One region of the uncultured Bacillus sp. genome, then DNA from elsewhere that is predicted to be linked to it. Evidence: predicted binding sites of a transcription regulator. Region 1 holds the regulator's gene; the other holds the start of a gene.
The links. The regulator Rex, encoded in region 1, represses fermentation and respiration genes when NADH is low (regulators of the CRP and FNR family bind a similar motif). The targets are predictions, from matches to a motif close to TTGTGAAATATTTCACAA.
Positions count from the first base shown of each region.

Region 2: Q5C82_RS05915 (DUF1641 domain-containing protein) is a predicted target of Rex. The motif match lies at 2,009-2,026, and genes of this name have one in related genera.

Region 1 is NZ_CATYRA010000019.1:4,538-9,809, reverse strand. It holds gene Q5C82_RS19985 (CPBP family intramembrane glutamic endopeptidase) at 182-916, shown strand; gene Q5C82_RS19980 (YdiK family protein) at 913-1,104, shown strand; gene tatC (twin-arginine translocase subunit TatC) at 1,142-1,906, opposite strand; gene tatAY (sec-independent protein translocase protein TatAY) at 1,913-2,086, opposite strand; gene Q5C82_RS19965 (redox-sensing transcriptional repressor Rex) at 2,108-2,755, opposite strand; gene moaC (cyclic pyranopterin monophosphate synthase MoaC) at 2,752-3,264, opposite strand; gene abc-f (ribosomal protection-like ABC-F family protein) at 3,390-5,272, shown strand, end outside.
Region 2 is NZ_CATYRA010000003.1:35,942-41,213, forward strand. It holds gene uxaC (glucuronate isomerase) at 1-73, opposite strand, end outside; gene Q5C82_RS05910 (NAD(P)/FAD-dependent oxidoreductase) at 273-1,451, opposite strand; gene Q5C82_RS05915 (DUF1641 domain-containing protein) at 1,491-1,913, opposite strand; gene Q5C82_RS05920 (cupin domain-containing protein) at 2,306-2,803, opposite strand; gene Q5C82_RS05925 (multidrug resistance efflux transporter family protein) at 2,935-3,909, shown strand; gene Q5C82_RS05930 (phosphate ABC transporter ATP-binding protein) at 4,028-4,780, shown strand; gene fetB (iron export ABC transporter permease subunit FetB) at 4,780-5,272, shown strand, end outside.

The DNA of each region.
Region 1 (5,272 bases):
TGCTAACACAATTCTTATAATAAAGAATCTCCCTTCCAATTTCAAGTGATAAGATAAAAAATTTTTCACGCTTACATGATTCTTTTCAGCTCCCTTATCCGTTAGCTTTTTCACCCTTGTTCCGATTATGTTACAATAGCTGTAGATGAACGAAACCCATTAACAAAGGAGTACATACCATTTGAGAAAACAGTATTGGTTTATTATTTTGACATATATCATCATGCAGTTTTCCGCATTAATCGGGATTCCCTTGTTATTTAAATTCGGTTATGCCGGAGGACAGCCTACAGCTGAGAATATGCTGCACGCACAAGGATTATGGTCCGTCATCAGCTTCATCGCCTGTCTCGTTGTCGTTCTGCTCATTCTGAGAACTGTGCCGAAAGAAACGCTGCGAAACGGACAGAAGGACTCAATCGGACTTTCTATCCTTTGGGCGATAGCCGGTTTTTTCATTGCCCTTTTCTCTCAAGGAATAGCAGGCTCTATTGAATATTATATATTCGGCATCGGAAGAGAATCAGAAAATACGCAAGCTATTCTGGATGTCATTCAGGCAGTTCCGCTTATGATTATGGTTTCTTCCGTCGTCGGTCCTATATTAGAAGAAATCATCTTCAGAAAAATCATTTTTGGCACACTGTACGAAAAAACGAATTTCTTCTTTGCCGGACTGATCAGCTCGGTTATTTTCGGTATTGTTCACGCTGATTTGAAGCATCTACTTCTATATACAGCAATGGGCTTTACCTTTGCCTTCTTGTATGCGAGAACAAAACGGATATGGGTGCCGATTTTCGCCCATGTCATGATGAATACATTTGTCGTCATCATGCAGTTTGAGCCTGTTCAGAAGTACCTCGAACAGCAGAGCACACAAATGCAATTGATTATTGGAGGATTATTTTTATGAGAAACCCGGTAGTTTGGGGAATGATCTATTTTGCCGTAGGATGCATCTTTACTTATCTTGCCGCAAGCTCGCCAGGCAGCATGTGGTCATTTTACTCCATCCTGCTGATGGTGTTCGCCGCTTACAACATCAGCATCTCTTTTAAGATGTTCGCCTTTTCATTTAAAATCAAAAAGAACCAGAAATAAAGAAAATCCATTTCTCTCATGAGAAATGGATTTTTTATTATTGCCCGGAAGACACGTCCTGAACGTCAGCACTGCTTTTCTGCGCTTTCCGATAGGCTGCCTTTGATATAAGAATACTGATTTCATATAAAATCAACAGCGGAACAGTGACCATCATATGAGACAAAAGCTCAGGCGGTGTAATCAGGGCAGCGATCACAAGCAGCGTAAAATACGCATACTTTCTGATTTTCGCTAAGAACATCGGTGTCACAATTCCAAGCCTGGTCAAAAACATGAGGATGACCGGCATTTGAAACAACAGTCCAAACGGAATCGTCAGCTGCAAAAGAAAATGAAAATACTCATTAATTCCGATCACCTGATTGACATTCAAATCCTGAGAGATCCGCTTCATAAAATCAACAACAAAAGGAAATAAAATATAATATGAAAAAGATAAGCCCGCTAAAAACAGCAAAATAGAGATCGGAATGTAGCTGAGCGTTACTTTGCGCTCTTTCTCATAGAGGCCTGGGCTCACAAAAGCCCATAGCTGATACAGAATAATCGGCGAGGTCAGGACAATCCCGATGATAAACGCGAATTGCATAAACACAAAAAGCGGGTCTGTCAGATTAAACGCATTAAGCGTAAGCTCCTTCGCTTCATCCGTTTTTTGCAAATAAACAATCATGGGCTTTGCTAAAAAAAATCCTGCGATAAAGAAAACGACAAATGCCAGCGCCACAACCAGCAATCGTTTTCGAAGCTCAGCAATATGCTCCAGCAGCGACATTTGATTCACTTTCATTCGTGTCATCCTAACTTACTGATCTTCTTTCTTTTTTTCCTCGTCATCACTCGTTAATCCTTTAGTAGCATTTTTGAATTCACGAAGTGTGTCTCCTGCAGCTTTCCCCAGTTCAGGCAGCTTTTTGGGACCGAAGATGATCAGAGCAACGATTGCAATAACAGCAAGGCTTCCAGGACCGATCGGCATATTTGGGCTCCTCCTTTCCCTCTATTCGATTTCCTCTAAAACTGAATAATGTTTCAAGAAATAAACCAGTGACTGAAGCTCTACAGCTAAATCTATATGATGAATTCGAATGTGTTCCGGCACATTCAAACGGGCCGGCGTAAAATTAAGAATTCCCTTGATTCCTAACGCGACCAATCTGTCTGTAATCGATTGAGCGGCAACTGCTGGCACTGTAAGAATGGCAACTGATTCATTTTTTACGTGTTGTTCTAGGTCGTCAAGGTTATAGACAGGCACGCCGCCTACCTCAGTTCCTATTTTACTCTCATTTATATCAAAAGCCATTGAAATTTTTGTGTTATTATTTTTTGTGAAATTGTAGTGAAGAAATGCAGTTCCCAAGTTCCCGACACCAATCAAGATAACGTCTGTCATCTCATCCTGATCAAGCGTTTTTCGGAAAAATGACAGCAAATAATCCACATTATATCCATATCCTTTTTTGCCAAGAGCTCCAAAATAGGAAAAATCCCTGCGAATCGTGGCAGAATCAACCTTTACGGCATCACTGAGTTCAGCGGATGATACACGCTGTTTTCCTGACGCATGCAGATTCTTTAAAAAGCGATAGTAAAGCGGCAGCCGTTTTGCCGTCGCCTGCGGAATTTTTGATTGATCCTTATTCATTTTTGGTCCTCCAAATTATACTCGGATAGTTCTCTTTTAAAGTCACCGTTTTTCCCGCCTGTTTTCTCCAGCAAGAAAGTAGGACCGATGACCATTCCCTTATCAAGGGCCTTACACATATCGTAAACGGTAAGAGCACACACCGATGCAGAAGTGAGCGCTTCCATTTCCACACCTGTACTCCCTTTCGTTTTGACCTGTGCTTTTATATGAAGTATAACTTCTGATTCTTTTATTTTCCAGTCAAACGATATATCTACCCCGCTCAGTGAAAGCGGATGGCACATCGGAATGATATTGGACGTTTGCTTTGCGGCCATTATGCCTGCCACCTGTGCAACAGCCAGTACATCTCCTTTGCCGATATCGTGACTTTGTATTTTCTCGTACACTTCATTCTTCATGTGTACGCTAGACACAGCCGCCGCAGTACGGACAGTCGAAGATTTTTCGCTGATGTCCACCATCTGGGCTCTGCCCTGTTCATTAAAATGAGAAAATCTATTCATATTAAAACTCTCCTTAAACAGATCATACACTATTTTCTTCTCTATGTCTTTTTCAGCCAATGTATTGTTTGCTGACTTCTGGTTCATAAGCTACACTTAACTTATTATAGCAGAGGTGAAATAATATGATGATCTTACAAGTTAATCAGCTATCAAAATCATTTGGTGCTGATACTATTTTAAACAATATAAAGCTGGAAGTCAGAAATCGTGATCGCATCGCCATTGTCGGAAGAAATGGCGCGGGAAAATCCACGCTGCTTAAAATTATCGCAGGCCAGCTTTCGTATGAAAAGGGCGAAATCATTAAACCGAAAGATATTACAATGGGATATCTTGCCCAGCATACGGGCTTGGATTCTAAGCTTACCATAAAAGAAGAGCTGCTGACTGTTTTTGACCACTTAAAAGCAATGGAAAAGGAAATGCGGGCTATCGAAGAAAAAATGGCGGCAGCTGATCCTGATGAACTGGAAAGCATCATGAAAACGTATGACCGGCTTCAGCAGGAATTCAAAGATAAAGGCGGCTATCAATATGAAGCGGATGTCAGATCTGTGCTTCATGGACTCGGCTTCAGCCATTTTGACGATTCAACACAGGTACAAAGCCTCAGCGGGGGGCAGAAAACAAGGCTGGCCCTCGGTAAGCTTCTGTTAACACAGCCTGATTTGCTCATTCTCGATGAGCCGACAAACCATCTCGATATTGATACGCTAACCTGGCTTGAACATTATTTGCAAGGCTATTCAGGCGCCATTCTCATCGTTTCGCATGACCGCTACTTTTTGGACAAAGTAGTAAACCAAGTATACGAGGTATCAAGGGCTGAAAGCAAAAAATATCACGGCAACTACAGCGCTTATCTCGACCAAAAAGCCGCACAGTATGAAAAAGAGCTTAAAGTGTATGAAAAGCAGCAGGATGAAATCGCAAAGCTTCAGGATTTTGTAGACCGAAATCTAGCGAGAGCTTCTACCACAAAAAGAGCACAAAGCCGCCGAAAACAGCTGGAACGAATGGAAGTCATGTCAAAACCGCTCGGCGATGAAAAATCCGCAAATTTTCATTTTGATATTACAAAACAGAGCGGAAATGAAGTCCTGCGCGTTCAGGATCTCACAATCAGTTATGAAAACCAGCCGCCGCTTTTAACAGAAGTGTCGTTCATGCTCACAAGAGGGGAAAGTGCCGCGCTTGTCGGCCCTAACGGAATCGGTAAATCGACATTGCTAAAAACATTAATGGACACCCTAAAGCCAGATCAAGGATCGATCTCATACGGCTCGAATGTCAGTGTCGGCTACTATGATCAGGAGCAGGCTGAACTGACTTCCTCTAAACGTGTCCTTGATGAGCTGTGGGATGAGTACCCCGGTCTTCCGGAGAAAGAAATCCGAACTTGTCTCGGAAATTTCTTATTCTCCGGAGATGATGTACTGAAACCTGTCCATTCACTGAGCGGGGGTGAGAAAGCAAGATTGGCCCTTGCTAAGCTGATGCTTCAAAAAGCTAATTTTCTTATCCTTGATGAACCAACAAACCATCTGGACTTAGACAGCAAAGAAGTTCTCGAAAATGCGCTGATCGATTATCCAGGTACACTGTTATTTGTCTCACATGACAGATATTTTATTAACAGAATCGCCACAAGAGTATTGGAGCTTTCTTCAAACCATATAGAAGAGTATCTGGGAGATTACGATTATTATACGGAGAAAAAAACAGAGCAGCTTGAATTGGAGAAAATGAATCAGCAAGAGGAATCCGAAAAAACGCCTGCTTCGGTTAAGCCTGACTCAAAACGTTCATATGAAGAAGAAAAAGAATGGAAAAAGAAAGAACGCCAACGACTCCGTCGGATTGAAGAAATTGAAGCCACTGTTCAAACCATTGAAGAAAACATTAGTCATAACGATGAATTGCTATGTGATCCGGAAATCTATCAAGACCATGAAAAGGTACAAGCCATCCATGCAGACAATGAGAAACTCAATCAGGAGCTGGA
Region 2 (5,272 bases), on a different contig from region 1:
TTGCATAATGGTGATAGAGGCTGACAGCGGTTTCATTTTTCAGCAAAAAATTTTCGCCCATAAAGGGTTCCATGTCCTCACCGTCTTTCATTCTATTTCAAAATGTTAACGTTAACATTTTGATTTATTTTTATTTTACCTTTATATTCTTCTGGGATCAATCTCTTTTTTGAAAATGAAATGTTAACGTTAGCAATAAAAACAAAAAAAGACATTGCCGGAAAGCATCCCGAAAGGAACACTTTTGGCAATGTCCGAGTTCACAAAAAGGATTAGTAAGCCAGGCTGAAAAGTCCTTTAATGTGAGTTAAGTAGCGTACGTTACTTGCTTCTTTCATCAAGGAAGCAGGAAGACCTTTAAGCGGTGTAGAATTTGCACCAATGATGGCAACCGCGTCTTTGCGTCCGAGGCTTGCAAGTGTACCAGAGTTTACTGGCTTGAATGTTTCAAGCGTTTTGCCTTCTAAGTAAGCGAATAGGTTGTAACCGATCAGCTCACCCATTTGCCATGCGATTTGTGCAGTTGGCGGGTATGGACGGCCGTCTGGAGCGAAGTAAACTGCGCTGTCTCCAGCAACGAATACATCTTCGTGAGATGTAGATTGCAGGAAGTCATTTACTGTCGCGCGTCCGCGATTCACTTCAAGACCTGATTCACCGACTAATGGGTTACCTTGTACGCCGCCAGTCCAAACAAATGTGTTGGCAACAACTTTAGATCCGTCTTTTAGATCAATCACGTTTCCTTCTACATTTGTAACAGGAAGACCTGTTAAGAACTCAACGCCGCGTTTTTCAAGGCTTGCAGTCGCACGCTCGATAAGATCATCCGGAAGGACAGGAAGGATTTTCGGACCTGCTTCAACCAGCTTCAATTTGATTTCTTTATGGTCTACGCCGTATTTTTTCGCAAGGTTCGGCATGATATCAGCAAGCTCACCGACAAGCTCAACACCTGTTAAGCCGCCTCCGCCGATAAGGATTGTTGCATCAGCTTCGTTTTTCGTTTGAGAGTACTCGCGCACACGATCTTCAACATGTTGGAAGACTTTGTTCGCATCAGCAGCAGATTTCAATACCATGCTGTTTTCTTCAAGACCTGGGATGCCGAAGTAAGCTGTTACAGAACCAAGACCTACAACAAGCGCATCATAAGTTAATGTAGAACCGTCAGCAAGCGCAACTTCTTTTTTATCAACAGAGAAAGAGCTTACTTCCGCGATTTTAAGATCAATGTCTTTGCCTTTGAAAAGTTTTTCTAATGGCATTGCAACCGCTTTTTCAGACACGTTGCCTGCTGCAAGGCGGTGTAATTCCGTAATGATTTGGTGAGTTGGGTATTTGTTTACCACAGTCACGCGTGCTTGTTCTTTTGTATAATGTTTGCGAACTGTTAAAGCAGAAAGAACTCCGCCATAACCAGCGCCTAGAATGACAATATGTTTTGACATCGTATATCCTCCGTCCTTTATATCAATTTGAATCTAAGATTATTTTTGGTTTTCGCGTTCGTTCATGACTTCAAGGTAGCTGTTAGCAAAACGGAACAGCTTTTGAGCTTGAGGATCTTTCAGCATGCGCAACAGGCCGAAAAGACCAATCGTTTCGTTGCTTGCTTCCGCGCGGTCTTTCGCTTCGATTGCAGTCGCAGCTACTTCTTTCGCTGTTTCTTTTACAGGCTCAAGAATTTCAGTGATCGCACCGACAGTGTCGCTTTTTAGCACTTCGTCAGTTGCTACAGACTGAGCGAAATCATAAGACTTCGTTAAAATATTCACTAACTCAGTCAGCTTTGGAAGCTGGTCAACTAAAACGGTCAGTGATTCTTGAACTTCCGGCTTTAACAGCTGATCAATAAGATCTTGCTGGCTTTGGCTGACAGACGCATTTGTTTGATCGATTGTTTCTGGCATATCCAATTCTCCTTTACTATAAGCAGTTTGCAGATTTTTTGTGGAAAGGGTAGTGCCTCTCCCTGGTCTCATACTTGAAAGCATAAGAATAAGGATTGTGAATTCATGCACAATCATTTACAAAAATAAATGTTTACTACCCAGTTTTTCATCTTGCCATATTCAGTATTATTTTTATCTCAAAAATAAACAATTGAATAAGTCAAAAATCCTTTACTCTCTCTGAAAATAGCAAACACAAAAAACTCCAATTCGATTACCTTCTATATGATAACACTTTTTGAACAAAATTTGAACGTGAATTGCTTCGATTATGAAATTAATTTATATGGAGCCCGTGTCATAACATTTCTGCGGCACTAGTTATTGACAATCCAGCAATTTTCTCCCCTTCACTTTACCCATATTTCCAATAGAGGTTCTCTTTTTCCTGTAATCGGATCTTTCGCTGGCAATGACACATGCTTGATCTGTTTCATCGCTTCCTTCCGTTCACTCTGCTCTCCCGTCTTCATATCATAATGAACGCCTCCCGGATAAGCGCCAATGACGGTAAAATCGGAACTAGCGCTTAGCTTTTTATGGCCAACTCCGGCTGGAATCACGACTGCATCGCCGGATTTGAAAGGAATAGCAGCCCCTTTTTCTCCCCCAAACTGAATCACAGCCTCTCCCCGAACTGCAATCAGGACTTCATGCGTATTGCTGTGATAATGATGGTATGGAAAAACACTCCCCGACCAGCTGTTTGACCAGCCATGCCGGTTGACGATCCGCTCTGCCTGACCGGTGTCCTTGAGTGCGTTTTGATACACAACGAGCGGAAAATCAGGGTGATTCGGAATCCTGCCATCATCCTGAAAAAAGTACGCCTGTGTCTTTGCTTCCATCAATTTCACCTCCATTTTTTGTCTTCCACACATAGCGGTTCGCAAAACATGTTTATTTTCTCACGACTCCATTGATCTGTGCGATATCGAATAGTATAGTATAAAAAAATAATGCCAGAATGAGGGATATCATGAAAGCAATCGTTATCGGAATATTGGCTTCACTCTTTTTCGCCGTTACCTTTATTTTAAACAGAGCGATGGAGTTATCCGGAGGCAGCTGGCTTTGGAGCGCTTCGCTGCGTTTTATTTTTATGGTGCCGTTTTTATGTTTGATTGTCATCATGAGAGGGACATTCACCCCTCTCTTACAAGAGATGCGGAAAAAGCCGATCTTTTGGATCAAATGGAGCTTTGTCGGCTTCGTGCTTTTTTACGCGCCGATCACTTTTGCAGCTGCATACGGTCCAGGTTGGCTCGTAGCCGGGACCTGGCAAATCACAATCGTCGCCGGTGTTCTGTTATCTCCATTTTTCTATGTCAAAAAAGACATGCCGGACGGGCCGCAGCTCGTTAGGCAAAAGGTTCCCCTTGTTTCACTTGGCACTTCCGTGATCATCCTGATCGGAGCGGCACTGATACAGCTTCAGCATGCAGAATCGCTTTCTGGGAAGATGCTACTTTTCAGTGTGCTGCCGGTTGTCATTGCGGCTTTTGCCTATCCGCTAGGAAACCGGAGAATGCTCGAAGAATACGGGGGCCGGCTTGATACATTTCAGCGTGTGCTGGGGATGACCTTGGCAAGCCTTCCATTCTGGCTTATAGTAGCAGCTTACGGCTGGTGGTCAGACGGCCTTCCGACAGCAGGGCAAACCGTTCAATCCTTTATCGTGGCCGTCAGCTCAGGCATCATTGCGACCGTTTTATTTTTCTGGGCCACTGATATGGTAAGAGACAATCCGCAAAAACTCGCAGCCGTTGAAGCAACTCAATCCGGTGAAGTGATTTTCGCGCTGCTTGGTGAAATTGTTCTGCTGTCAGGCGTTTTCCCGTCACCTATTTCATTTGCCGGTTTATTCATTATTATAGCGGGGATGGTGTTACATACCTTCACTTCACAGCCGAGAAATCCGAAAAAGAAAACACAGTCAAATCTGACCGCGTAGCATCTGCCGGAGAACGGGTGAAAGCCTGTTCTCCTTTATTTTTACTACCAAAAGGCATCTGTTTCACGTTATATTTAAATATAGTGTAAGCCTACTTTACTGAAAGGTGATTATTGTAATGGAAGCAATCAATCAAACTCAAAACAAACCAGCCATCTCCTTCAGATCAGTTAGAAAAAGCTATGAACAAGACGGACAAACCTATGATGTACTGCAGGATGTCACCGGAGACATTCAACAGGGCACAATCGTGGCCGTTTTAGGTCCTTCCGGTTCAGGCAAAAGCACTCTCCTGTCCATGTGCAATTTAATGAGAACGCCTGACAGCGGCGAAGTAAATATATGCGGAAAAGAAGTCCGAGAATGGAATGTCAGTGAGCTGAGGCGAACGGCAGCCCTCGCATTTCAATCAGCGCCCGTCCTCGACGGGACAGTGCGTGACAATCTAAGTCTGGTCCAAAGGCTTCACCAATCCCAGCTGTACTCCCCTGAAGAGCTCGCTTCTCTTACAGGGCTCCCGCCAGAGCTGTTAGACAGAAGCGCCAAGGACTTATCGGGCGGACAGCGGCAACGGCTGTCACTAGCCAGAACGCTCGCAAATCCTTCCTCTATTCTATTATTAGACGAAATCACGTCTGCCTTGGACCCTGTTTCTGCTCTTGAGATTGAAGAACTGATCAAACGGCAGCAACAAAACAAAAAACTGACGGTCATGTGGGTGACTCATAATATGGAGCAGGCAAAACGAGTAGCCGATACCATTTGGTTTATGGCGGATGGCCGGCTGCTGGAAACCGCAGAAACGGAGACATTTTTCTCCACCCCGCAGCATGAAGCAGCCAAAGAGTTCTTGAAGGGAGGCACCCGGTAATGGATTACCTTTCTCTCTCTTTAACGATGATCTTTGTTTTGATCGCCTTGTTTTTATCAAAATCCTTTAAAGCCGGCGTAGAAAAAGACATGATCATTGCCACCATCCGGGCAGCGGTACAGCTGCTTATCATCGGTTATGTACTGTCGCTTATTTTTCGCGGAGACCATCCTGTTTTTATCTTGCTGATGGTGCTGTTAATGTTGGCAGTAGCAGCGCAAAATGTTATCAAACGAAAGAAAAATACAATCGGTTCGTTTTGGAGGGTGTTCGCCGCGTTAGCGATTGTAGAAATTGTGACGCAGGGAATTCTGCTGTCTCTTCATATCATCCCGCTTACGGCCCGATATGTCATTCCGATCAGCGGAATGGTCATCGGAAATTCGATGGTGCTTTCCAGTCTATTTTTAAACCGGCTCAGCTCAGAAGTCGAAGTTCGCAAAGAAGAAATTCAATTAATATTGTCTCTTGGAGGCACACCGAAACAATCCA